One region of the Weissella coleopterorum genome, then DNA from elsewhere that is predicted to be linked to it. Evidence: predicted binding sites of a transcription regulator. Region 1 holds the regulator's gene; the other holds the start of a gene.

Evidence for each region. The regulator Rex, encoded in region 1, represses fermentation and respiration genes when NADH is low (regulators of the CRP and FNR family bind a similar motif). The targets are predictions, from matches to a motif close to TTGTGAANTANTTCACAA.
Region 2: the regulator Rex is predicted to act here: its motif matches at 3,854-3,871, upstream of adhE (bifunctional acetaldehyde-CoA/alcohol dehydrogenase).

The regions. Positions count from the first base shown of each region.
Region 1 is NZ_CP049888.1:1,292,776-1,308,244, forward strand. Features, by position in the region: gene groL (chaperonin GroEL) at 1-996, opposite strand, end outside; gene G7084_RS06580 (co-chaperone GroES) at 1,041-1,316, opposite strand; gene G7084_RS06585 (HD domain-containing protein) at 1,442-2,080, opposite strand; partial or broken gene G7084_RS06590 (formate--tetrahydrofolate ligase) at 2,192-3,852, opposite strand; gene mscL (large-conductance mechanosensitive channel protein MscL) at 4,052-4,432, shown strand; gene G7084_RS06600 (ECF transporter S component) at 4,515-5,135, opposite strand; gene G7084_RS06605 (aminotransferase class I/II-fold pyridoxal phosphate-dependent enzyme) at 5,173-6,363, opposite strand; gene G7084_RS06610 (M15 family metallopeptidase) at 6,472-7,215, shown strand; gene ntdP (nucleoside tri-diphosphate phosphatase) at 7,280-7,831, opposite strand; gene G7084_RS06620 (RecX family transcriptional regulator) at 7,934-8,734, opposite strand; gene G7084_RS06625 (ABC-F family ATP-binding cassette domain-containing protein) at 8,750-10,687, opposite strand; gene G7084_RS06630 (redox-sensing transcriptional repressor Rex) at 10,751-11,386, opposite strand; partial or broken gene mutS (DNA mismatch repair protein MutS) at 11,471-14,034, opposite strand; gene G7084_RS06640 (DUF177 domain-containing protein) at 14,056-14,610, opposite strand; gene G7084_RS06645 (nucleotidyltransferase) at 14,591-15,469, opposite strand, start outside.
Region 2 is NZ_CP049888.1:1,571,409-1,586,877, forward strand. Features, by position in the region: gene G7084_RS07925 (NAD(P)/FAD-dependent oxidoreductase) at 1-364, opposite strand, end outside; gene G7084_RS08370 (FAD-dependent oxidoreductase) at 298-747, opposite strand; gene adhE (bifunctional acetaldehyde-CoA/alcohol dehydrogenase) at 1,113-3,815, opposite strand; gene G7084_RS07935 (M13-type metalloendopeptidase) at 4,105-5,994, opposite strand; gene G7084_RS07940 (xanthine phosphoribosyltransferase) at 6,127-6,702, opposite strand; purine riboswitch at 6,773-6,869, opposite strand; gene G7084_RS07945 (hypothetical protein) at 7,469-7,666, opposite strand; partial or broken gene G7084_RS08465 (MucBP domain-containing protein) at 7,973-8,872, opposite strand; partial or broken gene G7084_RS08315 (BspA family leucine-rich repeat surface protein) at 9,068-10,225, opposite strand; gene G7084_RS07955 (MucBP domain-containing protein) at 10,419-14,609, opposite strand; gene G7084_RS07960 (Crp/Fnr family transcriptional regulator) at 14,672-15,370, opposite strand.

The DNA of each region.
Region 1 (15,469 bases):
TTCTACCACCGTTGTGCTATCTTTTGTGATCGTAACCTTTGCCGCTTGTCCCAAATTCTCAATGGTTACATCCTTCAAATTTAACCCAAGGTCATCAGTAATAACGGTTCCACCAGTTAACACGGCCAAATCCTCTAACATGGCTTTACGTCGATCTCCAAACCCCGGAGCCTTAACAGCTACCACGTTGAAGGTTCCACGCATCTTATTCAAAACCAAGGTTGGTAGTGCCTCACCTGTAATATCGTCTGCCACAATCATAAGCGCCCGGCCTTGCTCTACGACCTGTTGTAGAACTGGTAAAATATCTTGAATATTGCCGATTTTCTTATCAGTAATCATGATAAATGGATTATCCAAATTAGCTTCCATTTTTTCATTATCAGTAACCATATATTGTGACATATATCCACGGTCAAATTGCATTCCTTCAACAACATCCAAGGTTGTTTCAATTCCCTTTGACTCTTCGATGGTAATTACACCGTCATGACCAACCTTGTCCATGGCTTCTGCAATTAAAGCACCCACCTCTTCGTTAGCCGCTGAAATTGACGCAATTTGCGCAATTTCTTCTTTTGTTGAAACGGTCTTAGACATTTCATGTAATGATTTAACGGCAGCATTCGTAGCTAATTCAATTCCACGACGGACACCAACTGGATTTGCTCCAGCCGTGACGTTCTTCAAGCCTTCGTTAATTATGGCTTGTGCTAATACGGTTGCGGTTGTCGTTCCATCACCAGCAATATCATTCGTCTTAGAAGCCACTTCAGCAACCAACTTAGCTCCCATATCCTCGAAATGGTCTTCCAATTCAATAGCTTTAGCAATTGTTACACCATCATTAGTAATTGTCGGAGCTCCATAACTTTGTTCAATCACTACATTTCGGCCTTTAGGTCCAATGGTTGTTTTTACAGTATCAGCTAGTTGATCAACCCCAGCCTTCATTTTTGCTCGCGCATCTTCAGAGAACTTTAATTCTTTTGCCATTTGATAACTCCTTTACCTTATATTATTAATTGAATTTTATATTTTTATAGAACGGCGATGATATCACGTTCATGCAAAACCAAATATGTCTCGCCACCATTTTTTATCTCTTTGCCGGCATATTGGTCATAAATAACTTCATCCCCAACTTTGACAGCCTTCGGAGCCTCCAAATCACCAACCGTGGTGTCAGAAACTGCTACGATAGTTCCTGTGGCAGATTTTTCTTGCGCATTTGAAGCGATCACAATGCTACCGACCGTTTGCTCTTTTTCATCATTGACTTGTAATAGAATCCGATCCCCTAATGGTTTTAACATAATATGATTTCCTCCTTATTTTTTAGCACTCTTTGACACTCAGTGCTAATTAACACTTTCTATAATACCACACTGGTAAATTTTTTCAACTAAATCATCAATTAAATCTCACGGATTGAAAGCGATTACTTTTCACCCTGGATTTCCGCCATAAATTCATCTAAATAAAAACGCATAAACGCTGTTCGGCGCGCCGCAATCGTCTGCGCTGTTTTTGTGTTCATAGTACTCTCTAATTTCAATAGTTTTTCATAAAAATGATTAATCACAGTGCTATGCTGTCGATATTCAATCTCAGACATATTTTCACGCACTATTTCATTGGGATTATACATTAAATTATTCGCATGACCACCATAGGCAAAAGCACGACCAATTCCAATTGCGCCTAAAGCGTCTAACCGATCTGCATCTTGAACAATTTCACCTTCCAAGCTGAGCTTATAATGTTGTTCCAAATTTTTAGAATAGGACATGTGTGTCATAATATTCAAGACTTCAGCCCTATCTACATCCGTTAGTCCCCATTCACGCATCTTAATCCGAAGTTCATCAATAGTTTCATTCACCGTATCAGTTAATTTGTCATCAATTAAATCATGCAGTAAAACTGCTGCTACGATTACGTCTTGGTTCATATTCTCCTCAGACTGCATTAACAATTCCGCGTTTTGTAATACTCGTTCCAAATGTAAATAATCATGCCCCGAAAACTCCTGGCTTGTTACCTCACGAACATAATCTTTAATTTCTTCAATCTGCATCTTTCCTACTCCTCAAACATTCTATCTATTTACTTTTAATTTTAAAAAATCATCTATCCGCTGGACATTACTTCACCTAATCCGTCGTATCTTCCCTTCCAGCTAGCCAAACTAGTCCAATCCAGATATAACTCCATTTTCATCAATATCAATCCGGTTGGCTGCTGGTACTTTTGGTAACCCAGGCATCGTTAAAATTGAACCAGTTAAGGCCACAATAAATCCTGCCCCTAATTTTGGCACAAGTTCGCGAATATGGAGTGTAAAGTCCTTAGGTGCCCCTAATCGCTGCGGATCATCTGATAATGAGTATTGGGTTTTAGCCATCACAATGGGCATGTTATCCCAACCAAATTTTTTGAATTGCTGTAACTGCTTTTGGGCTTTGGCTGATAATTCATATTGTGCGCCACCATAAATTTCAGTCACTAATTTATCGACTTTATCTTCAAACGTGGTCATAGGGTCATACAATGGTGTAAATTCATGCTGCTCTTCACTTTTATTGGCGACGGTCTCGGCCAACTCTAATGCACCATCTCCCCTTGGCCCCAAACATCGGCTACAACAGCGGTGGCTTGATGATCTTTTACAAACGTCTTCACCAATTCTAATTCATACACGGTATCAGCGGCGAAGCGATTAATTGCTACCACCACAGGTACATGGTATCGTTGCATTGCCGTCAAATGTTGCTCTAAATTAACTAACCCTTTTTTTAAGGCCGTTAAATCTGAATCAGATAACGAATCTAACGATTGTCCACCATTATATTTAAGGGCACGAACTGTTGCCACTAGCACGATAGTATCCGGACTCTTTCCTAATAATGGGACCTTAATATCCAGAAATTTTTCGCCACCCAAATCTGCTCCAAACCCAGCCTCCGTCACCACATAATCGGCTAACTTTAATGCCGATTGAGTTGCTAGAATTGAGTTAGTGCCCTGTGCGATATTAGCAAAAGGTCCACCGTGAATTAAGGTAGGTGTATGGGCTAAAGTCTGGACTAAGTTTGGTTTAATAGCATCCTTTAACATAACCGTTAAAGCGCCAGCTACCCCTAAATCTGCGACTGTGACTGGCTGATTATCCAGATTATAGGCCACTACGATACGCTTTATTCGAGATTTTAAATCCATTAAATCTGTTGATAATGTTAGAATCGCCATTAATTCTGATGCAACAGTGATATCAAACCCATCTTCACGAGGCACACCAGACTTAAGTCCACCTAAACCGATCGTAATATGTCGTAAGGCTCGGTCATTAACATCCAAAACTCGTTTCCAAATAATATTCCGTGGATCAATTTGGAGTGGATTTCCGTGCTGCAGACTATTATCGATTAAAGCCGCCAAAGTATTATGGGCACTGGTTAGCGCATGAAAATCTCCCGTAAAATGTAAATTAATATCTGCCATCGGGATAACTTGTGAATATCCGCCGCCCGTGGCACCTCCTTTCATTCCCATCACTGGCCCCATTGATGGTTCTCTTAATGCCACCATGGCTTGGCGCTTGGACAAATTCAGTGCATCAGCCAATCCAATTGTAACTGTTGATTTTCCCTCTCCTGCTGGGGTCGGACTAACCGCAGTAACTAAAATTAATTTACCTAGTTTTTGTGCCTGATGTTTTTGACTAAGTTTAATTTTGGCCTTATTTGATCCATATGTTTCAATTTCATCATCCTTTAAACCAACCTGCGCTGCAATTTTTTGAATTGGCCAAATTTCAGCTTGTTGTGCGATTTCAATATCCGTTGTCATCTTGAATGCCTCCCATACAATTCCATTTATTGCTATTATAGATGACTTTTACCGAATTGAAACGCTTTCTTATTCACCCCTCAATTTATTTTTTAATTTTTATTAAATTTATATTTAATATATCGAGTTTAAGTAGTGTATTTACTTGATTTTTAGTAAGCTTAAGCTAATCATTTAATTGTAAAGGGGATATTATTTAATGCTTAAAGAATTTAAAGATTTCATTTCGCGTGGTAGCGTTTTAGACTTAGCCGTTGGGGTTATCATCGGGGGTGCTTTTACTGGCCTTGTTAAATCACTGACTAACAATTTAATCAATCCGATCATTGGTCTTTTTACCGGACAAGTTTCCAGTTTGGATAATCTAAAACTAACTATTAATGATAGTCTTGTCTTGAAATACGGAGCATTCTTAGGTGATGTGATCAATTTCTTGATTACTGCCTTTGTCGTATTCTTAATTATTAAGTTTTTGAATAAATTTATTCGTCAAGAAAACGTTGAATCAACCGATGCGGTCAATCCCGAAGTTGAAATGTTAACGGAAATTCGTGACCTTTTGGCTAAGCAAAATCAATGATAATTCCAAGTAAAAAGCTCCACAAACCTAGTTAGTTTGTGGAGCTTTTTATTATGAGTACACTAATTTGATATCTTACCTTTTATTTTTGAACTAATGTTGAACCTTTTTGCATATAACGTAAAATTGGCCAACCTACAAGCATCCCCAGTAACCCATCCACCACTACTTCAATCAAAGCATTCAATCCTGCAATAGAAGTAAACATCCAAATGATACCTACATGGTTAGGAAGTCCAGCAACCGTGGTATTAAAAATTCGAAAATGAAGCCAAGTTAAGCCAATCACTAAACCAGTATTAATAATAGCTGCCAGTGCCCCTAGCAAAAACATTAATAAGGGCGATGCTCTATGCGCTTTTTGTTGAACTAATTTAATATAAATTATTCCAACAATCACACCGACCAAAATGCGCGGCAATAAGGCGGTAATTGGGTTGCGTAACATGAGTGATCCGATTCCAATTGGTAGCGTCCAAGCATGATAAAAAGAATACATTCCCATCACGGCGCCTAATAAACCACCCACTCGTGGTCCTAGCAACATCCCACCTAGTGAAACAGTAAATGGAATGATTGTTACCCTCACCATCGGATTAATGGGAATAAATCCAAGCCACGGTACCATGCACTGTAACAAAATAATCGCCATAAACATTGCCGTTAAAACTAACTGGCGCGTTGATTTTCTCTTATTGATCATGCCTTTCATCCTCTTCCAATAGCTAAAACCTCAATACTTAACGCTTAGCGCGCTCTTGTTCAATCCAAGCCGCCATACGTTCCATTCCAGTAGCCAAATTTTCATCATTTGCAGCATATGAAATCCGAATATAATCTGCTGTTTGATCCGAAAAGGCAATCCCCGGAGCGACACCTACACCACCTTCAGTAGCCAGCGACCATGCGAAGGCTAGCCCATCTGCACCAGCTGAAAAATCTGTTGGAATTCGGGCAAAAATATAAAACGCCCCCTGTGGATTACCAACTTCAAAGCCCATCGCCGTCATTTTTTCTACTACAAAGTCTCGTCGACGTTGATAAATTTTGCGCATCTTAGCGGGAGCGTCTTTCGCTTGCGTCAAAGCAGCAATTGCCCCATCCTGTGTCACTTGTGGTAAGGAGAACGTTAATGTATCGTGCACCTTTGAAACCTCTGCAATAATAGCAGCCGCCCCAATAACGAATCCGATCCGATACCCTGTCATTGCATGTGATTTTGACAAACCAGTAATCATCACTGTTTGTTCAGGTAAAATTTTCATCATTGAAACATGCTGAATATCATAAGTTAGTTCTGCATAAATTTCATCAGAAATAACCCACAATTGATGCTTCTTAAACGTATTAGCTAATTCGCGTAATTCCGCTTCAGTATAAGTGGCCCCTGTCGGATTACTTGGATAATTGAATAAAATTACTTTGACTGGAAAGTCAGCATTTGCGATTTCTTCATCAATCATTTGTGGAGTAATTTTAAAAGCAGTTTTAGAAGTATCAACCTTCAACATCTGACCACCAATAATGTTAATGGCTGCATAATAAGGTGGGTAAGCAGGCGTTGGAATTAAAACACCATCCCCAGGGTTCAATAATGTTTGAAAGAGCACATAGATAGCTTCTGTCACTCCAGAGGTAACGACTACGTTTTCCGGTCCATTGAAATGCAAATCGAATTTTTCATTATAATTATCAACAGCGGCTTGACGAAGTACCATATCACCCTCAGCAACTGCATAATGTGAATGATTATTCTTGACTCCTTCAATCACCGCATCTTTAATTGAATCTTCGATATTAAATCCTGGTTCTCCAAAAGTTAGATAAACCAAATCCTCAATTCCTGCGATTTTCTTTTGAAATCCAGTTAAGCCATCAATCGTCATGGCTTGGACAGTTTGATTAATAGGTTGCACAAATTCTTGCTTCATTCTAAAACTTCCTCCAAATTAATCCGCTATTTTCTTGTTGAATGTATTAAAATAATAATAGCTAATATTTTAAACATTATACCGTAAATTTACCAAAAGAGGGAAACCATGGGAAAAAATATACAAAATGAAATTCCAACTAATCTGACTGAATGGGATTGGTCAACTGCCTTAGACGCTAAGATCGAAGAAAACCACGAAGCCCTTGTCCCCCTTGGATTATTACCAGAAAAAATAATTGTTCAACCGGCCTATTTTATTCAAAATTTGTCAGGAGCAATGTCAGAGTTATATGCTCGTCAAAGTGTGCAAATTAAATTAGTGCAGGCTGCTAACTTACTCCCCGAAGACTATAAACTAGTGATTTTTGATGCTTGGCGTTCAGTTTCCACCCAGGCAGCCCTGTTCCATTCGCTGAAACGTAAAATTTCACAAACTAATCCAACTTGGTCCAAAACTCAAGTAATTGAAAAAACATTGGAAACCGTCGCTAAACCATCACGTGATAATCACAAACCTTCTCCACATAATACTGGGGGATCTATTGATCTAACCATCGTTGATAATCAGGGAGTCATGTTAGATATGGCCTCCCCTTTTGATGACTTTCACGATAGCGCTAAAACAAATTACCTAGAAATTAAAACCGATTTGACTCCTTCCGAATTAAAAGCTCGTGATAATCGGCGACTCCTTTACCATATTATGACTTCGGTAGGCTTCACCAATCTATCAAATGAATGGTGGCATTTCGATTATGGCAATCAAAATTGGGCTCACTGTGCAAATCAGGACCATGCTTTGTATGGGGCGACTAAACCAGTTTTCCCTTGGGTAACTATTCTGGATTAGCCCGTTTAGACCTAATAAAAAAACTAGTTCTCCCGAACTAGTTTTTTTATTTATGAGAGAGCTATTAACGATGTGCCCGATTTTTAATCTCTTGATATCGCCGATACCAAAGGTCAACATAACCTTCAGAAAATGGACCTTCACGCTGATTAATCCAATCCACTAAAATTTTGACATGTTCACTTAAAACAAAATCCACTTCATCAGAATATTGCCATTTTTCCCGATGAGCTTGATATTCATCAGCGTCAAGTAAGCGTTTTTCTCCATCTGGATAAACCTTAACATCCAAGTCATAATCAATATATTTTAGTGCCTCTTTATCTAAGACAAAAGGACTAGCCAAATTACAATAATACGATATTCCATTATCTCGAATCATTGCGATAATATTAAACCAATATTTTCGATGAAAATAAACAATCGCTGGTTCCCGAGTTACCCATCGACGACCATCGTCTTCAATCACTACGGTATGATCATTTATCCCGATAATCTCATTTTCGCTGGTCTTCAATATCATTGTTTCACGCCAAGTACGGTGTAGACTTCCATCGTGTTTATAGCTCTTAATCGTTATATAGTCCCCTTCTCTCGGCAGTCGACTATTTTGCATAACTTTAACCTTCTCCTTCGCCACAGCGACGAACTTCGTTTAAAATTATACCACGCTTATTTAAACTTTGCTTAATTTGCCATCCAGTTCCAACAGATCTTTTTAATCATGTCGATGACTTTTCAACCATTGGTCCACTTGCCGCAAATCAAATCCTCGACGATACATTCCTGCCTTAACCTTACTTTGGTATTCCCAGCCTGTGAAAGCTTGATATTTTTGTGTCACTCGCTCTATGGTACGTTCAAAATTTTCTTGAAGCTGTTCCATATCTACGGGAGTCGTGGCATGAAAAGATTGAATCGCATTTTTAATTGCACGTTGATCAAATCCATTTTGATACAATTTTTGAGAAACCTTCTGATCTGCCATAAACGTCGATTCACGTCGATATTTTTGAAATAATGGTTCAATCAATTGTGCTAAATTTTCATTCTCTGTAGTCTCATCATATTGGACTAATAAATCTTCAATTACGAATTGATCAATACCATATTTTTGTAAATTAAATTTAACTGATCTGGGTCCTAACTTACCACGACGTATCTGTCCGGCTAGATACTCATTCGCAAATTGAACATCATCAATAATACCTAATTCTTCTAAACGTGCAACTGCTTGATCAATCACGGGAGCCGGAAAGTCAGCCTGCAATAGCTTAGTTCTAACTTGTTGCTTGGAATGCAAGCTTCCTGCTGCGTAGGTCAACGCTTTTTGATAAGCCTTTTGGTTGTATTCAGCGGCAATAATTTTTGTCCGTAATTCCGGTTCAACTTGGGTCCCCTTAAACAAATTAAATTGGATCAATATTTTCTCAGCAACTGCAAAAGCAAACTCATGATCTAAATAAATATTATACCGATCACCTTTTTTAGTGCGAGTTACCCGCGTGACTTCAGTCATTTTAATCCTCCTTGCTTATGCTTGAAAGGTTTCTAATTCCAATGAAGCTTGTGTCCACTCATCTTCTACTTGTGCCAATTTTTGTTGCAAACTTTCGATCTGCTGTGTCAATTCTGTCAATTTACCTAAGTCTGAGCCATTCACCGGATCATTCAGTGCCCTTTCGAGAGGCTCAATTTCTTGCATAATTGCTTCCATCGCGGATTCTGCTTTTGTTACCGCACGTTCTTTTTTCCGTAATTCCTTTTGCTGCTCTCGATTGGTTTGATAATCTAACACCTCATCATCAAGTGATGACTGCGTTGCTTGTTGGTTGTCAGTTCCGTTCTTTTCATTTCTTTGTTCAATTTTTTCAAGATAATAATCATAATCACCATCAAAAAATTGGGTCCCCTGAGCTGATAGTTCAACAACTTCGGTTGCTACTTCATTAATAAAGTATCGATCATGGGAAACAAAAAAGATTGTGCCGTTATACTCATTTAAGGCTGTCTCCAAGACTTCACGTGAATCAATATCTAAGTGATTCGTCGGTTCATCCAGAATCAAGAAGTTATCTTCATTCATGGATAAGACCGTCAGCAGGAGACGTGCTTTCTCACCACCAGAGAGCGCCGTGACCTTCTTGTCAACATCTTCACCGGTAAACATGAATGATCCTAAAATCGACCGTACATCTTTTTCAGCCATTTTCGGATGTAAATCCCAAACCGAACTCAGGACCGTTTTATGTGAATCTAAGGTCGCCTGTTCTTGATCATAGTAACCAACTGTGACATTCGCTCCCAGCTTAAAAGAACCTGCCAAAGGTGGTAATGATCCTAATAGCGTTTTAATCATCGTTGATTTTCCCACTCCATTTGGACCCACCAATGCCACGGCATGTTGTTTTTTAACGGATAAATTAACATTCTGCGCTAAGGGTTGATCCATTTGATAACCTAAACTCAAATCTTCAACTTTTAAGACTTCATTCCCTGAACTTTGAGCAGCCGTGAAAGTAATATGGGCTACTCCGGATTCATTCTTAGGCGCCGCCAAAACTTCCATCTTTTCAAGCTGCTTCCGCCGTGACTGGGCGCGCTTAGTCGTTGAAGCGCGGACAATATTACGATTAACAAAATCCTCTAATTTAGCAATCTCACTTTGTTGGCGATCAAACGCTTTTTGTTCAGCCGTAATCTTAGCGATCTTTTGTTCCATGTAACGACTATAATTACCTTGGTAATGATCTAATATTCCGCCGTGAACTTCATAAATTTCATTCACTACTCGATCTAAGAAATAACGATCGTGCGAAACGATTAAAAGTGCGCCTTGATAATTTTGTAGATACTTCTCTAACCATGCCAGCGTTTGCATGTCCAAATGATTGGTCGGCTCGTCTAAAACCAATAAATCAGGCTTCTCTAACAATTGTTTTGCAATTGCTAAACGGGTACGTTGACCTCCTGATAGGTCCGAAATTTTCTGCGCATAAAAGGTCTCATCAAAGCCGAACCCATGTAACACACCACGAATGGTCGCTTCATAGCCATAGCCGTTTAATGCTTCAAAATCATGTTGAATTTGATCATACTCATTCAGTAACGTTTGATACGCAGTGCTTTCATAGTCTGTCGTCGCGGCAATTGCTGTTTCCATTTGTCGCATCTGCTGTTCAATCTGACGTACTTTATGAAAGCTAGCTAGCATTTCATCATACACACTCAAGGTTGAATCCATCCCCGAATTTTGTGCTAAGTAGGCTAGTTTCAACCCTTTTTTGGATGAAACGACGCCTTCATCAGGTAGTTCTTGACCGATTAAGATTTTTAACAAGGTTGACTTTCCAGCCCCATTTCTTCCAACCAACCCAATTCGTGACCGATCTTGGATTTGGAGAGAAAAATGTTCAAAAAAAGTCACGCCGTTAAATCGACGACTTACATCATTTGCTTGTAAAATAATCATTCCTAACTCCATCTAACAAAAGAGGCCGAGACAAAACACGTCTGAGCCTCTTTTTCGTATTTTTTAGTTACTAATATCATTATCAATAAAATAAAGTAACGTTTGTAATTCATTAGTTAAGTCCACATTTTGGACGTGTACTTTCCGGGAAACATTTAAGCGAAGGGGTGTAAAATTCAAAATCCCCTTAATCCCACTGGCTTCCAAACGTGTTGCAATAGTTTGAGCTGCATCAGCAGGTACAGTTAACATAGCTACATCAATGCGTTGCTCTTCAATTTGTTCTTCTAACTGGTCCATTGAAAAAACGGGTACACCACTTTGAATCGTATTAATTAAATCAGGGTTAACTTCAAAAACCGCTGAGACCCGTACATTTGAAGTTTTTTGGAATTTGAAATTGAGTAAAGCATGACCCAGGTTTCCTAATCCGCTCAAAGCAACAGATGCTAAGTTATCTTGATTTAATTCACCAGCGAAAAATTCAATCAATTCGGCTACATCATACCCATAGCCCCTTTTTCCTAAGGCCCCAAAACAAGAAAAATCACGGCGGATCGTTGCGGCGTCAATTTTAACAATTTCCGCTAAATCAACCGATGAAATTTTATTAGTTCCTTCATCTAGCAGTAATTTGAGATAACGATAATAAATTGGCAACCGCTTTGCTGTTGCCCGCGGAATTTTTTGTTCTGTCATGTTAGCTCACCTTAATCTATATAATTTTTTCTAAATCTATGATTAGTGTAGCACATCCCTATATCTTTGTGAAACAAAAAGCATTTATTTTTTCAAAAGTTCTTGTAATTCGTTTAATAGCAGCATGGCTTGAAACGGTGTTAAATTAGCCAAATCGGCTTTTTCAACCCTTTCCACGACTGCACTTTGATCATTATCGTCTGGTAATGAATCAAACAGTGCCATTTGTATCTTCATCTCTTGTTCATTGGTCAATTTCACAAAGTCGGTCTGTTCGGTCTGTTCCAGTTGATCTAAAATAACTGTGGCTCTTTCGATCAAACTCTGTGGCAAGCCGGCTAATTTAGCAACATTAATCCCATACGACTGGTCAGCAGGTCCGGGTAACACTTTGTGGGAAAAGATGAGTTCGCCAGCTTCTTCATGCGCGCCCACATGGACATTAAAAAGCTGTGCCAATTCTTGGTCCAAACTAGTTAATTCATGGTAGTGCGTCGAAAAGAGCGTCTTAGCGTGGACATTTTGATGCACATATTCAATAATTGCCTGTGCTAAGGCCATTCCATCAAATGTCGCCGTCCCCCGTCCCAATTCATCAAATAAAATTAAGGAATGCTCCGTTGCAGTTTGCAATGCCGTATTCGCTTCTGCCATTTCAACCATAAACGTAGAATTCCCGGAAATTAAATCATCTGCTGCCCCAATCCGTGTGAAAATTTGGTCAAAAATGGGTAAGTTAGCTTGTTCCGCCGGTACAAAGGAACCAATTTGCGCCATAATTACCGTTAATGCCAGCTGACGCATATATGTTGATTTACCGGACATATTTGGTCCGGTAATCAGCATAATCTCCTGCTGCTGGTCCATCATAATATCATTAGCCACATAACTTTGATGTCCTAAGACCTTCTCCACGACTGGATGTCGGCCATCCACAACTGCCAATTCTTGGTTTTGATTGAGCTTTGGCCGGGTAAATTGATTTTTTTGCGCAACATCGGCTAATGCTGTTAAAACGTCTAAAGTCGCCATTTGTTTTGCTAAGCGTTGCAAACGTTTAATATTCATCTTAATCTTTTCACGAACTTGAATAAATAACTGATATTCTAATTGACTAGACTCTCCAGTTGCTTCTAAAATCTTTTGCTCGTGTTCTTTTAACTCTGGCGTAATGAAACGCTCCGCATTAACTAAAGTTTGCTTACGGGTATAACGATGATCATCTAATTTATTGATATTAGCTTTGGTCACTTCGATATAATAACCAAAAACTTTATTGAATCCAATTTTTAAACTATTTATCCCAGTTTCAACTCGTTCACTGGCCTCTAAATCGGCCAACCACTGTTTACCATTATGCATGATATCTTGATATTCATCTAATTGCTGATTATAACCCGGCTTAATCATCCCCCGTCCGTTACCGACAACGGTGGCTCTTCAATAATAGCATCTGAGATGAGCTGTTCTAAGTCGGTCACGGGATCGATTTGACTGATCATTTCACCAAAGATAGCAGGATCCAAATCTGCTAGTAATTCTAAAATGATTGGAATTTGACGTAGCGAATTGCGAATTTGCAAAAGATCACGACCATTGGCACTGCCATAGGCAACTCGTCCCACTAATCGTTCTAAATCATACACACTTTTAAGTGTATTTTGAATGTCATTTTCAATCAAAAAGTTTTGCATAAATTGCTCTACTTTATCATAACGACTTATCAAATTTTGTTGCTCAATTAGAGGTTGCTCAATCCACTGCTTGAGTAACCGTCCACCCATAGCAGTTTTAGTTTCATCTAATAGCCACAATAGGGTACCGCTTTTTTGTTGCGTCCGTAAATTAACCGTCAACTCCAGATTGACGCGCGAATTACGATCCATTTTTAAATACTGCGCAACTTCGTATGCCCGTGCTGGTTGAAGATGGTCCAATGCACGTTTCTGAGTCGCATGTAAGTAAGCAATTAAAATTTGCGTAGCCATCAAACCTAGATCTGTTAAATCTTGCACTAAGTTTTGTTGCTCATCAGGCATTGCTTCAACAGCTTGTCTTGATACCAAGATTCCTAAGTTGGTCAATGATGCACTCAGATCAGCTGGTAACAAATGATCAATTACGATTTCTTTAGCCGCAAGTCTAGCTAATTCATTTAAAACCGCTGTTGTAGAAATTAAATTAGTCGCTGACATTTCACCTGTTGATAAATCAGTATACGCAAACCCATAATGATTGGCATCTTCAGCTACAATTCCCACTAAGTAATTATTATCCTTTGCACCATCACCATGAATATTCATTCGCGTTCCCGGTGTTATGAGCTGGACTACCTCTCGTTTTACCATACCTTCGGCTTGACTAGGGTCTTCCATCTGCTCCACAACCGCAACTTTGTAGCCCTTATCCACTAAAATATCAATATAGTTTTGTGCCGCATGGTGTGGCACGCCGGCCATCGGAACGGGGTGATCAGAATTTTTATTACGTTGTGTTAATGTTAATTCTAAAATTTGGGATCCTAAAATAGCGTCTTCGTTAAACAATTCATAAAAATCACCTAATCGATAAAATAAAAAGGCATCATGATATTCTGCTTTAATTTCATTATATTGTTGCATCATCGGTGTTTCTTTGTTTTTTGCCATTTTAGTCCCCTTTACCTTTATCTATTTTTCATGCTCATCAGCCATCAAATCTGCCAATCCTGCTAATGGGGTATTCGTAGCTGTCTCTTCACCTTTAGCTTGTTCAATTAGATAGTCATCTTCTGAGATAACTTCCCAACCATCACCAGTTGGCATAGCTTCCTGCTCTTCTCCATCAGCTAAAACTTGTAGCGGAATTTGCAAGAAAATATATTGCACTAAAACTTCACTAAAATTAATTACATCGTCTTCAATTAGAATAACAGATTCTTCAATTTCATACCGATCGGCATGCTCTGTATCCCGAATATAAACTTCATCAATCATGAAGTCCAACGGGAATTTTACGGGTCGCGCAGACCGGGTTGAAGGTGTCGTTAATTCCCCCGTAACATGCGCATGTAAAATAACATCATCTCGTTCCATTTGTGCCCAACCATTAACTTGAACCGGCTCAAGGTTCAAAATTACATCACCAAACAGTTCTTGACTCATGCCTAATAAATCTAATTCTTCATTAAATTCCATCGGAGCCTGTTTATATTTTAATAACTCGCTAAAATTCCATTTCATCATTTTCATTCCTCTCAGGACTGGGTTTAGGTAAACGATAGGGCTGACGATTTGTATCTTGTGGCATGTTATCACCCCGGTTGTTCAAGATATTATATAATCGACCTGCTCTTAAATCTAATTTTAAATATTCCTGTAAATTATTCTGATTAACCTTACTAATGACCGGTAGGTTAAAGTCTTTACGTTGGTGTTTAAGCCATAATTGCCCCTTACTATTGAAAGCTAGGACACGCAAATATGGTTTTTGCAACGCTATCTGCATTTCCGCTTCACTGACATTTAAAAGCGTATATAAAATACTTCTTTGCAAACGACTATATGTGTAACGTTTACTTTTAAAGCATTGCATAAAGGTATTCCAATCAACCTGATGACCTGATGGCGAATGCCCAATAATATCCAATAAACGATAAGCTAAACCATCATTTAACTGATAAATTTTTTCTAATTGCTCAACTGGCGTGGTCATAACTTTATAATAAAGTAATTGCCACATTGGCTGTTCATAATCTAAAAATGGCGGTTCTAGCAACAGACTTTGGGTGCCAATTGGTAAAGAATGAAGCACTTTTGTTTGCATGGATTTATTTTTAAGTGCATTCCTAATCCCTGAAGCACTCACGAAAGACTCTTGTGAAATTTGCGTAGAGTGATAAGCCTGGCCCTTACGTTGGATGGCCCTGATCATAACCTGGTCTTGTGCTCCTAGCTCCAGGACTGCTAAGGCATAACTTAAACCCAGTAAATCATTTGGATCTTGAATCGAGATACCTAATTCATCCAATAAAACTGCGTTAAAATTACTAGCAAAAGTTTGTTTATAATTGTGAAACTCAGCTGCCTGCTGGGTTGATTCTCT
Region 2 (15,469 bases), 280 kb from region 1:
TTCCATCATCCAAAGCGAGATGATCTTCAAAAATTTCCGTTACGGTTATATTTTTACGAACTTTCACGCCTTGGTGTTTTAAATAATTTTCCACTTTATGGCTGGTTTTAATGTCATCTAGGTCAGTTAGAATTTCTCCATGAGCTTCTACTAAAATCAATTCAATCTCACGCGGACGCAACTGATTGGCTTTCGCTAGAATACGGCGTTCATCCAGTAATTCTCCCAGAATTTGAATTCCCAAATAACCACCCCCGACAACAACCAACCGTAGTTTTTGGTGATGCAAATCTTCGTCTAACTCAATCGCTCCTTGACGAATGATTTCTTCAATGTGTACCCGCAATGACGTCGCTTGATCCAAACTCCAAAAAGGGAATCCATACTCGGCCCCCCAGGAATATCGACCTTCGCTTCAACTCCACCAGCCCAAATCAATTTATCATAATTAATGTTTCCCACGGAGGTTTGTACAGTATGTTGTACAGCATTCACTGTTTCAACATGGGCAGTGACAATTTTAACGTTCTTTTGATGCATGAAAAGCTGGCGCAAATCAAATTGAACGGCACTAGGTTCAATTCGTTTCGTTGCTACTTCATGCAAACTGGTCCGATATGTAAAAAAGGGATGTTCGTCGATCAAAATAATTTCATATTCAGATTTCTGATTAAATTTTTTAGCTAATTTGCGCGCCGTCATGACTCCAGCATATCCAGCTCCAACAATAATAATTCGCTTTTTCATCATTTCCCCCTCGTCTTTACTTCAAAATGTAGTTGTTAGTTTTCGTGAGGTCTTCTTTTAATCCTTAACAGCGCATTTCGGTATGCCCTATTCTTTTAAATCAGCCCATTTATGACTAAGCTGATTTCCACCTTATTTCAATATAACCTTGGTCTCTATTTTACCGTATTTCCCTAATTAACGGGTACTATTATCCAAGATTCCCAGAATTTAAACTTTAAAATTAATCAAATTGCTCAATCGCTTTAAGCATAACGTTATAACCTTAAAATTACCAAATTCAGTAAGAGTTTTATTTTTTTACTAAATTTAAGCAAAAAAAAAGTTTAGGTGGCACCTAAACTTCTTCTTAAACGTTTATTTGATTAGAATTGATCCATCAAAAGTTGACGAATTTCTTCCAAACGTGGTTGACGAGGATTTCCTGGAGTACATTGATCGTTGTAAATTAAGTCCATCAACTTATCAACTGAATTTTCCAAGTCCTTCTTAGCAACACCGTTACCTGATAAGGTGGTATCAATATCTAAAGCATCTGTTAGCTTCTTAATTTCAGTTAACAAGGATTGAACTAACTCTGCGTCTGTTTGCCCCTTCAAACCAAGGTAACGAGCGATATCAGCATAGTCCTTTTGTGCAGTATATGTTTCATAACGTGGGAAAGGTGTTCGCTTAACATTACCTGTCACCGCATTGAATTTGATCACATGTGGCATCGCAATTGTAATAGCCAAACCGTGTGGCAAACCAAATTCTCCACCAGTCTTGTGAGCTAATGAATGATTAATCCCTAGGAAGGCGTTCGCAAATGATTGCCCGGCCAAAGTTGAAGCATAATGCATCTTAGTTCGTGCGTCACGTCCTTCAAGGGTTGGGTGACTTGGATCATACTTATATGATGTAACCAAGTTTTCAAAAATCAACTTAATTGCTTGCAAAGCCCATGGACGTGTAAATTCTGAAGACATCACTGAAACATATGATTCCAATGCGTGCGACAAGGCATCCATTCCTGAGTAAGCAACTGTCCGCTTTGGTACGGTCATAACAAATTCAGGATCAACAATTGCCACTTGGGGCGTCAATTCATAATCTGCCAAAGGATACTTAACATGTGTTTCATCATCCGTAATCACCGCAAATGGTGTTACTTCTGATCCAGTTCCTGAAGTTGTTGGAATGGCAACCAATTGCGTTGAACGAGCCTGTTCAAACTTAACAATTCGCTTACGGATATCCATAAACTTCTGTTGTAGTTCTCCAAACAATCCCATCAAAGCTTGATCATCCTCTAAGATACCAGGATGTGAAATTGAATACTCGTATAAGAAGCGAGCAACTTTACCAGCATCCAAAGCTGATCCACCACCAAGTGCAATTACAGTGTCCGGCTTAAAGGCCGCCATTTGACGAGCAATATCAACAGCTTGGCTAATTGTGGGATCAGGACGAACCGTTCCGTACAATGAGGTTTTCACTGGTGTTGTACTTAAGTTAAATTGATCTAAGACCTTATCGACGAATCCAAATTGAACCATTCCTGGATCAGCCACAATAAATGCGCGCGAAACGTCTTGCAAGTCTTGCAAATAAGTAATTGAGTTTGATTCGTAGTAAATATCCTTTGGTAACCGGACCCATTGTGGACGATTACGTCGACGGGCAACCGTCTTAATATTTAACAAATCGTAAGTTGAAAGATTATGTGACAATGAATTCTTCCCCCATGATCCAGTACCAAGTGTCAATGATGGACGCAAGGCATCAGTATAAATATCTCCAACCCCACCAATTGAATCAGGTTGGTTTACCAAAATTCGTGATGCTTCAACTGCATCAGCATAATGCTTCACAAATGGGTCATCTTGTGCTCCAATTTGGATAGCTGCATTGTGTCCAGCGCCTTGATAGTTCAAGAGAGCGCGAACAATTTCAATTCCTTCTTCACGTGAACCAGCTTGGTAAACAGACAATAATGGGCTTAGCTTTTCTGATGATAATGCCTCACCAATATTTTTCTTATCAAGCTCAAACATCAAAACATCTTTGTCAGCAGGCACTTTAATTTCTGCCCGTTTTGCAATATTTTGACCGGACATTCCAGCCACAGGACCCTGTACTCCAAAGCCTTCAGCATTCTTCACGAAGACACCTTCGGCTAACTTTTCGTGATCCTTTACCGGCACTAAGTAAGCACCTTGCTCTTGCATTTGCTTCATGAAGGCTGGATAAACTTCCTTGGCTACTACAACTGAGTTTTCAGTGGCACAAATCATTCCATTATCAAATCGCTTTGATAGTAGCAAATCTTCAACGGCACGCTCAACATCTGCAGTTGCATCGATATATACAGCCCCGTTACCTGCTCCAACACCCATTGATGGATTTCCTGAAGTTAAGGCGGCGTGGACCATTGATGGACCACCAGTAGCCAAAATCGAAGCAATGCCAGGATTCTTAATCAAAGCCGTTGTTCCTTCAAGTGAAGGCTTTTCGACCCACTGGATGAAGTTTTCTGGTGCACCAGCCGCAACGGCTGCATCGTAAACAATCTTAGCGGCATGTGATGATGACTTTTGCGCTTGTGGATGAAAAGCAAAGACAATCGTATTACGTGTCTTAGCTGACAACATTGACTTAAAAATAGCTGTTGAAGTTGGATTAGTCGTAGGTACAATTCCAGCCAACACCCCAAGTGGAGCGGCTAATTCAACTTTACCAGTGACACGATCCTCATTGATAACACCAACTGTCTTATCATTTTTGATGGCGTTATAAACAGACTCTGAAGCGAACCGATTCTTAGTATCTTTATCCTCAACTACTCCACGTCCTGTTTCTTCAACAGCTTCATGAGCTAATAGTAGTGAATTTTCTGAGCCAGCCAAGGCCATTGCGGCAACAATTTTATCAACTTGTTCTTGTGTATAAGTTGAAAATTCAACGGCGGCCTTCTGTGCCTTTTCTACTAATTCCCCTGTCATTTTAACTGCCGCGTACATCCGGGCAGCCTTCTCTTCGGGTGTTAAAACTTTTTTTGCTTTTTTGGGTACTTTTGTTTCAGCCATGTTAAATTCTCCCATATTTGTTGGATTATTTATTTCGTTTGTGTATTTATTAACAATGTTAATTATAACAACATGAATCTGATTGTCAAGCAAATAAAACTAATTAAATTAATATAAAACACCATTTAAAACGCGATTTAACCTCACGATTGTGAAACTTTTAATTTTGGTAGCGTTTTCATCAACGAATTAACTAGTTCTTTATTTTCAGGATTTTGTGAAACATATTTCAAATATTTTAAATGAACGGCATTAAAAAAGCTAGGAGTTAAATCCTAGCCTCAAATAATTACCAAATTTGAATTCTCGCGGAAGGGTCACGCCACATTCGATCTTCTGTTTGAACATCAAATGCTTTAAAGAATTCATCAAAATTCGCTACCTGCACATTCACTCTCAACTTTGCCGGACCATGCACATCTACACTCGCCATCATTTGCATAAATTCAGGACGGGCTTTCATCCGCCAAATCGTAGCCCAGTTAATAAAGAAAGCAGTCGCTGAGAAGTCATCGTCACGTTTCGCCGCTGCCAAAGCAGCTGATAGTCCACCTAAATCAGCTACATTCTCTGAAACCGTCAATTTACCATTCACTTTGACACCATAGGAATCTAGACCATCAAATTGGTTAATCACCGCTTGTGTTCGCTCTTCAAAGGCCGCATAATCAGCCGTTAACCACCAATTATTCAAGCTTCCATTTTCATCAAAAGAAGCGCCATTAGTATCAAAAGCATGCGAAATTTCATGGGCAATCACTGCCCCAATCCCGCCATAATTAGCTGATGAGCTTTGTTGTAAGTCATAAAAGGGCGCCTGTAAAATCGCCGCCGGAAAGACAATTTGATTTTGTTGTGGGTCATAATAGGCATTAACCATATGCGCTGGCATATGCCACTCCGTCCGATCAACTGGTTGATTCCATTTCGACCACGCATATTGGATCGATTGTTCACTTAGTCGCTGAAAGTTATCAAATAAACTCTGATTTTCATCAATAATCTTATCATAATAGCGTTGCGGTAAAGTCGCCGGATATCCAATATGTGCTACAATTTTATCTAATTTTTGGATCGCTTTTTGACGAGTTTGGTCTGCTAACCACGTGTTATTTTGCAAACGTTCTTTATATACCTCAATCATTGTCGCAACTTTTGCTTCAACATCATTTTTAGCCTCTTCAGAGAATTTATTTCGCGCATACCATAGGCCTAATGCTTGATTAAACGGACCGGCCGCTAGATAGTAGGCAGCCTTTGGAATGGAACTAGCTTCTGGCGTTCCACTAATCATTCGACCATACGCTCCCCCCATCACCCGTAATTCATCGGTCAAAATACTGGTATAACTTAGCATCGTTTCGATCAATAAGTGTGCTTTCAATAGCGGCCAAGCTTCCTCAGAATAAAATTGATCTGCATGTTGCCAAAAACGTTCTTCCGGTACAATGACAATATCTGGTTGGGTTCCAAGCATGGCTCCCATAAAATCGGCCAATGGTAAATTCTTAACCATTTCAATAAATTGATCCCATTGATATGGATGATAAAGTTTTGCATATTCAGCATTTTCTTCATTTGATAACACATACTGCGCAATACGTGCATCAAGAGCAATATTTTTATCTAGCAAATCATTCGCATCATTTTCAGAATAACCAAATTTAATTAAAATAGGTAACGTTGTTTTACGATACGCCGCTAGTAACTCTGCTCCTTTAACATGGCCTGGGGCGTAATACGTTGTATCTGGTAAAATCGTTCCTAAAGCATCCGCCCATAGAACATTCATCCGTGCATCCTTAAAGTCTGGTGCCACGCCAAAGGGCATTGCATTCGGCCATGCTAATTTTTCAAACTCTGTCAAATGTTGAGTGTATTCTGTAAAAGATTTCAGGTCATTAATTTTTTGAACAATTGCTTGAACTGGAGCTATACCAACTTCATTTCGTTGTGCTTGATCCGCAGTTAGTCGGTGTAATTTAATGAAATTCTGTAATACTACATCATTTGGTACATTCTCACCAGCTTGCCATTGCGCTGTCGTTGTTAACATTAATTCTTCAATCGTATCGCTCAGATCGTTGAAACCACCTGTTCGTGGCTTGTCATCTGGGATTTGGGCTTGTGCTTCCCACTCACCATTAATGGCTTCATAAAAATCATCTTGTCTTCGCATTTTATCACCTTTTTTATCCATATTTTAAACCAAATTATACGCTTTTTACGATAAATAAAAAACGATCGCATGCTTTACTATATCGCAATGAGACCGTCTTTTATTTTAACTGAAACTATTGAACAGCGAATCCTAGGCTTCGGCAAAAATAACCTTACCATTTTCAAATGCCTTGATCCGTGCCAATGACTCTACACGTAAGCCCTGCTCATTTAAGAGCGCTCGTCCTTTTTGGAAAGTCTTTTCAATGACAATCCCGGCTCCCACAACTTCAGCCTGCGCAGCTTTCGCAATTTCTAACATGCCCTGCACGGCTTGTCCATTAGCTAAGAAATCGTCAATTAATAAAATTCGTTCCCCAGCTTGAATAAATCGCTTATCAACAATAATATGATTCGTTTCTTGCTTGGTAAATGAATAAACATCGGCCACGTAATTATCATCCGTCAATGTCAAAGACTGCTTCTTACGGGCAAATACCATTGGCACATTAAGCGCTAAGGCCGTAAAGACTGCCGGTGCAATCCCCGACGATTCAACTGTTAAAACCCGATCAATTTTTTCATCTTTAAATAAGCGTGCAAATTCTTGGCCCATCGCTTCCATTAAAGCTGGATCAACTTGATGGTTCAAAAAATTATCGACTTTAAGTAATTCAGTCCCAATGACTCGACCATCTTGTTCAATACGTTCCTCTAATAATTTCATTCATCCAGCTCCTCTAATTAATTAATGCTCTACTTAATCTAAAATAAAAAAATGAGTCCATTAACGAATGGACTCATCCCTTAAAACTAGTAGTCCGCAGCTTAGGTGCAGGTAGATCTCGTTAGCCATTCTCCAACGATTATACTAGGTTAAGTTTATTAATATGATTAATTCAATATAAATTAAAAATTACAATTAAGCAACCATAAATTAGCTAATACTTCGATAAATTTTTCTTTTAACTTATGCTTTGATAATAATTCCGGTTATAAATAAAGTCAACGGAGATGCTAACAGCCCATAAGCCAGTCAATAACGAAATTACTCCGAATATATTATCGCGGTACGAATAAAATTGCTTAATACTCTTAATATTTTTACCATTCCAATATATTAAAATATTTTCTCCTCGATCGATCCACCCATTCAGCTTCATATGATCTAACCGGATCAACTTCTTTTGCCAGTACTCTTAAATACGATACTCGCATCAGTTTGCTGATATTTTTGCCCGTATGAATGATAACCACCACTTTATTTATATTGGCTAAAAACCATGGTCACGGTCGCTGAAGATTGTTCAAAATATACTTCATGATTTAAAAAAGACATACTTATACCGATACTTACACAGCCGAAAATTAACATGATCATAGTATATGCTGCTACTTCAAAAGGAGATATAGTTTTTGATTAAATTTTCTCATTTTTGTTCTCTATCCAATTTATAAATGGTAAGTTTTTTAGAAAACCATAGATGTTTGCTTCATCGATGATATTTAAAGTAAATTCCTTTGAACCCATGAATAATAATTGTTAGAAGCAACACAGGGACAATAACCAAAATCAAAAAATTACCATCATCATTTTTTAATAACCATATTTTTAAAAGTCGTAAGATAAAAGTCGCCCAAATGGCTAACTCAAATGAATTTAACCATCCAGCTTTAAAGATTTTATTCATATGATCTCCTCCCTTGGACAATAAATTAATCCATTTTTAAAATGTACAGTTTCATTATACTGTTTATTTAGAAACTTGTAATTACTTCTGACTTAAGTACTACATACTTACTCACATGGTCATTGCGGGGGGATTAAAAAGTAGATCAATCTCTTAAAAGGGTGTTATTTTTTAATCAAATTTACATTAACAATCGTTTCAGCCCTAAAATTTTTATGTTAGCTTATTTTTTAAATTTATTCATCTCAATGCTCTATTAAAAAAACTAAGGCGCTGTTTCCTTAGTTTTCAACTTTAAATATTTAATTATTTTCGTTTTTTCCAAATTACCAAGCCGGTCAACGTTGCTATGATCAAACTCATTACACCCACTATCGTCAATTTTTGTACTGCAGTTTGAGGTAATAACGTTTTAACCCCATCCGTTACCTCCTCAATCAAATCATCATTAACTCCTGGATTTACGTCTTGATTCGGTTGATTAACATCACCTGCATGATTTGGTGTGTCTGGTGTACCAGGTTGAGCTGGTTCGCCCGAATTATTATCATTTTTTTGATAAACATACGTGACCGTCTGGGCTTGTTCTGTAAAGTCACCGGTCGCATTGCCCTGCACTTCTTTAAAGGTATAACCCGCAATTTTCTTCTGCTCAGTCTTATATTTATCACCGATATTTCCAGACTGCACTTCTGATTTGGCAATTTCTTTACCATTTTCATCAACATATTTAGCTGTTACATCTGCCGCTTTAACTGGATTTTTCAGATAAACATACGTGACCGTCTGGGCTTGTTCTGTAAAGTCACCGGCCGCATTGCCCTGCACTTCTTTAAAGGTGTAACCCGCAATTTTCTTCTGCTCAGTCTTATATTTATCACCGATATTTCCAGACTGCACTTCTGATTTGGCAATCTCTTTACCATTTTCATCAACATATTTAGCTGTTACATCTGCCGCTTTAACTGGATTTTTCGTATAAACATACGTGACCGTCTAGGCTTGGTCTGTAAAGTCACCGGCCGCATTGCCCTGCACTTCTTTAAAGGTGTAACCCGCAATTTTCTTCTGCTCAGTCTTATATTTATCACCGATATTTCCGGACTGCACTTCTGATTTGGCAATCTCTTTACCATTTCCATCAACATATTTAGCCGTTACATCTGCCGCTTTAACTGCATTTGGTTGCCAAACATACGTATCAGCATCTTGCTTACCATCATAATTATTAATAAAATCATCAGAAGACCACATATGTTTATCTTTTGGCAAACCATTATCACCCTGATTATGCCATGCATAATTTGGATCAGTGTGTTGGCTACCAATTCCAGCTGTGGCAGTTTCCTTTTGGAAGACAAACTTTGGTCCCAGAGTCAAACTTTTTAGATTGGTCATTTTGGAGAACATATAATTCATGCCACCATCGGTCCCCATATCTAATTCTTCAATTTGAGAGGTATCAAAACTACTTAAATCCAACTTTTCTAAACTAGCATCGTAAGTAAACATTTGGTTCATCAACTTAACTTTAGAAGTATCTAAACCATTAACATTTAAGTCGGTTAACTTAGGCATATTTTGGAACATCCAAGCCATACTAGTAACATTTGAAGTATCCAATTTAGATGCATCTAACTGTTGAATTGCCGTATTTTGAAATAGGGCACTCAGCATTTCAAGTTTATGCGCTCCAAAACCACTTCCTAAGTTAACATCCGTTAAATCAGTCGCTTGAGAGAACATGAAGGCCATATTAGTTAGGTTCGGTAGGTTCAAACTCGTGAAATCAAATTTTTGCAACTTAGATTCACTAAACATGTATGACATCGTATCTACCTGCCCAAGATCCATTCCAGACATATCTAACGTCTGAATTCCCGAACCATCAAACATATCATCCATCCTAGTTACATTACTTGTGTTCAGCTTATTAAGATTTAAACTAGTTAAATCATCCGTGCCCCCAAACATTCCATACATATTAGTTGCACTGGATGTATCAATTCCACTTAAATCAATACTTTTTAAATGATGATTAGCACCAAACATTGCTGTAAAGTTTGTTTGTTTCGAAAAATCAGATTTTTCTAAACCTTCAATGCTTTCGACATTGGTCAACCCATTGGTCAGTGTATCTGCTCGTTCCCCCATATTTTGGAAATTAATACCACCTAAAAATTTAACCGTTTTAACCTGTTCCAAAACCCCAGCGTCATCCAATGCTCGCGACAAATAATCAGTTGTACCTCTAGGACTAACTCCATCAGGAATCGTAAGAACTCCATTATCATCAAGTGTTAAGGTAACAGCCCCATATGTGATTTCTTGCCCCGTAGAAGCCGTTTTATTCCGGTTGAAATTCGATGTACTACTTTTTACATTCGTATTAATTATTTGATTTGAAGAATCATTCTTGAGATCAGATTCTTTTTTATTTTCAGAACTTTGTTTTGAATTTACCGATGGCGTAGTAGCATTTTGATCAGCTAAAACTACCAGGGGATTAACCAACCCTAAAATCGTTGTACTTAATAATAAATATTTACTAATTTTCATTTGATCTACCCCTAAATCTATATTTAATTCATACTTATTGTTGACAAATAAATTATATATCGAAATATCATGGTATAAATTTCATTTTTTGTATTATTAATAACAAGTTCCGATCAGAAAACGGTTACATTTGTAACTTTTTAATCCAACAAAAAACGATCTCACCGTAACGAGATCGTCTTATCGTCTAAATTTACTTCCGCTTCTTCCAAACAATTACACCAGCTAAAGTAGCTAAAATCACACTAATCATACCGATCAATGTTATCTTTTGTGCCGCAGTTTGAGGCAATAACGAATGTATTACATTAGTGATTGTTCCGGCGTCATTGGGCGCATCAGGATTAACTACATGATTCACATCACCATCCTTCGTGTAAATATAAATTACACGTTGCGCTTGATCCGTAAATGTTCCAGATGTCTTTCCCTTCACTTCCTTAAAAGTATAACCCTTAATCATTTTTTGTTCAGTTGTATATTTTTCACCAATTTTACCATGTTTAGTTTCAGTCTTAGCAATTTCTTGACTCTTTTCATCTACATATTGCACAGTTACATCGGCATTTGTTGTATCAGTATGCTTAGTATAAACATATGTGACAGTTTGTTCTTTATCGGTAAACTTGCCACTAGCTGATCCATCCATTTTTTGGAAAACATAGCCGGTGATAGCTTTTTGCTTTGTCTGGTATTTTTCACCAATTTTACCAGTTAAAATTTCAGCCTTGGCAATTTCATTTCCTGTCTCATCTTCATACTTAACTGTAACATTACCAGCTTTTTGAACATCTTTTTGATAGATGTAAGTTACTGTTTGATCGGCCTTAGTAAACTTACCGCTGGCTGCCCCATCCATCTTCTGGAATGTGTAACCTTTGATCGTCTTCTTTTCCGAGACATATTGTGTGCCAACGACCCCATTTAATGTCATTGGATGTGCAATTTCATGCCCTTTTTCATCAACATATTTAACATGAACCGTTCCTTTCACAATCGGATCCACATGACGCTTATTATCAACCGCACCTAAGTCGATCTGATCGGTCTTACTATCAACCGTAAAGCTCTTTGAATTTGCCGCTAATTCGTAACCATCAGGTGCTGCAATTTCTTTAATTGTGTACTTCCCAGCTGTTAAATTAACAGCTGAAACCATTCCGGCAGCATCAGATGTCAAAGTTTGATCCTTAGTCTTGGGATCATCGTCGCTCAATAAGAATTTTGCTCCCGCCAAAGGGTTTTTCGTTCCTTGGTCAACTTTTTTAAGCACCATCGTCGCTGCAATTGCTTGATCCTCAACCTCTTGCTTAATCAAAGTTGTATCATCTTTCACCTCAATCTTAAAGATCTTTTGGTTAAGTTTATATCCTACTGGGGCCTTGGTTTCCTTTAAGTCATAAGTTCCCGGCTTTAAATCATATACAAATGCTTGTCCAAAGGCATTTGTTTTAACCTGTTTTGCGATCAGATTTCCAGCTTGATCTTTGAGCTCAAATTCAGCATCAGCCAAAGCTTTTTGACTCTTGGCATCAATTTTATCAATCTCTAATGAATGTTTTGGTACGTCAGTATATGTGACTGCTGTTGCATCCGTTTGATTCCGTACAATTTCAAACTGGGTTTGTTGCTTTTCAGTGGTTGCATTTCCCGCAATTAGATAGCCATCGGGAGCCACTGTTTCACGCATATAATAATGTCCTGGCTTCAAATGATCAATCGTAAATTGTCCATTTTCATCGGTCTCATATTCCTTACCGTCATTTAATAACTGGTCTGTATCATAATCATACAATTGATATTTAGCGTGGGCTAACTTCAGGTTTGGATCTTGGACCGCTACCTTAGTGACATTCACCGCACTCGTTTTATAATTAACACTTGTTGTCGCTGAAGGAGAATCAATGAAGGTCTGTCCTTCATTGGTTGTTGATTCAAAGATATTAACAGCTTTAGCACCGTCCTTAATCGTTAAGTCATTTGGAATTTGTGCTTCAAAATCAAAATTCACTTCATCTCCTGATTTTAACTTCTCACCATCTTTCAAAGTAATTTTAATCATTGTGACCTTAGAAAGATCAGTCGGATCGGTAACCCACTTTGCATGGTTGTACAAAGTTGATGTATCCCCACTTGGTTTGTCCGTTGAATAGTAAATATTAAACTTATCTTGATAATTAGCATCATCAATATTGATCTTACTCTTCAAATTCAATTTAAATTGAGAGCCATTCTTATCTGTAACGTGTGGCAAAACATCAATGAGCCCAAAATTCTTAACGTCATCAAGTCCATTATTAAAGGCATTTAAACGATATGTTTCAACACTACCAGCATCTTCGGTCAGACCAGTATCTGAAACAAAATCATCTGCCCCTTGTCCCTTGACACTCTTAGAAGTAATCAGCTCGCGAGGGGGATTGTAATTAAAGTCTGATGTTAATGATGCCGCTTTTCCTGGCGCATTCGTATTCGCCGTTAAATTATATAGGTCATTAATATTTTTAGTCATCGCAGACATCATATTATCGCTGCCGTAGTTAGTATAGTTTCCATCATTATTAGTAAATGTCAAATAAACTTCGACTGGATACTTCTGACCTAATCTCAAATTATTATTCGCTTGAATTGGTACATTAAACTCGGGATAGCTGTTCGCATTCAAATCCATCGTGGGAGTTCCAGTAATCGCGGTCTTTCCAGTTCCATTAATATTATTTTGAACACTAACATCTTTTAAGCCTTTAATTTTGGCATTATCGCCCTTGGCAAGTTCGGCCCCATTGGGAACTATAAACGTGACACGAGGATTTTTCAAATTAACATTAGTATTATTAAAATTGCTTAAACTAAATTCAGCATCAATATTACTAATCTGGCCTTTATACAAATTTTTATTATCCAAAGAAATAGAATAACCACTCACCGTTGGAATTGATTTAGTCATATATCCATAATCAGATGAATTGACTGTGTTTCCACTATAATCCGCACGCGCTAAATCAGTTAACTGTTGCCGGGTACTGTCACTTGTTTTAAACGCTTGAACTTGATCCATTTTGAACTTACTAAAAATCGTTAAATTCAAACTATTATTCAATTCCGTAGCATTAGTAAAAGTTAATTTTAACGATTTATAACTTTGAACCTGGTCAGTTTTAAAATTGATCCGCCCATTGTCCAAATTATTCGCTAGAATCACCGTTTGACCATCTAAGGTTGTTCCAACTAATTGGTTCACTTTTTGATCTGCCGTTAAACTACCATTTAAAACCGCTCCACTTTGAACGGTATAACTGGTCATATCATCATTATTCTCATCGGTTAATGAACTTAAGCGATGATTTTCGCTCCCTACATTGGGTGTAATGATTGATTGTAACTCGGTATTCGCATCAATCTTTTTAGCATTCATTTGCCAATCACTACCAAATGTCACTCGCTTTGAAACACTATCGGTCACCGGTGACACTCTCCGATAATTATAAGTTATGTCTTGGGAGTCCGGTTGTTCACCAACCTTTGGATTAACATATGTCGTTACCATTTTAATATTATCACTTCCTGGGACTGGAACCCCAGCTTTAATAGTAATTGGCAATACTGGTACCGATGCCCCGGCATGAATGATCATCGACGCGGTTCTGGTAGCCGGATCATAAACCCAATTACCCGCATTTGCCGTATTAAAATCAATATTATTCGGTAAGATTATGCTAATTTTTTGATCACGTTCATCTTCTCCATAGTATTGTCGGCTATAAATACTCATCGTTACACTAACATCACTCTTACTTTTCCCATTCGTGTCTATCTCACCGTCACCATAGGTCCGCGTAGTATCGTAAGTATAATATGTATTAGGTTGTGTTTGGACTGTTAATGTTTTAGTCGTTGTGTCTAAAACATTGTTTTGACTATCTAAGATCGTTTGGGTAATCACTCCTGATTTTTGATTTTCATTTGGCTTCTTAAAATAAACCGAAAACGGTAAAGCCACAGAACTTCCACTTCCCACTGTATTCAAATAATAATCAATATAGTAGTTATTCGCATCATCTGTCACTTCCGCCTGCTTTAATGATGCCGCCGAAGTTGTAATATCCTGATTAGTAACAGCTTTGAACACCGTATTTTTGGGAACTGCCACACGAATATGACCATTTTCTAAGTTTGGGGCATCACCAGGAACATCAACTTTGGAATAAATGCGAATCGCTTTTTCCGGATGTTCTCCATTGTCTTGATTGGGATCATCCATTTGTAAAGATCCCGTGGCACGATTAGCATCAGCACTAATCGCACCAAAACTCGTCAGGGGCGTTACTAATATTGAGGAACACAGAATCAGTAACATCACCCAAATTGATTTTTTATAATTCATCCTATCATCCATCCTTTAATATTTTAATCACTCCACAGGAGTAATTGGCGTCTGAAATATTGTTAAATCCTTTTGGCATATTTTTCTAAATACGCTCTATCTTTAACTTTAATAAAGCCTAACTGTTGTTCAATGACATCGGCTTTCGCCAATTTATTCATAATTCTGGTAACCGAGCTACGATTACGAATACCACAAAATTCACCGATTGTCTGATGTGTAATTCGATGGTTAATTAAAATGTTACCCGTACACATATTTTGCACTCCAAAGATTTTTGTACATTCATATAGAAATGAATAAACTTGTCCTGACTTACTATTGCCAATATATTGCCTCATTTGATGCGTATTTTTATTTATCGTTTTACGATAATAAATGCGCACATACTGACTTAGTAATGGATCATTATTCACAATTTGCCAAAATTTTACGCGATTAATTTGATAAAATGTGGCGATCTGTGAATCAACCCTGATGTCATAGGGTTGTTCAACCACCTTCTCATCCTCACCTCTTAGCAACGAAACAATGTCAGGACTATTCATATATGCTAGATTAATCCGCTCCCCGTCCGTCCCTACAAGGGACGAAATGATCACACCTTGAACTAACACATATATATTTGCTTCAGGGTCATTTGCTCGGGTTAGATACGCATTTTTCGAGAGCTTTACCGTTATTTTCTCCTCTAATGGTAATTTTTCGATTACTTCTAAAAGATGCTCAATATAAATTTTATTTTTATTTTCTATCTTCATAACCTACCTCGTTCGCAACAAAAAAAGCACAGTTAAAACCATCATTGGTCTAACCATGCATAATTATTTATATTAGGACACACTAAAAGAACACTAATT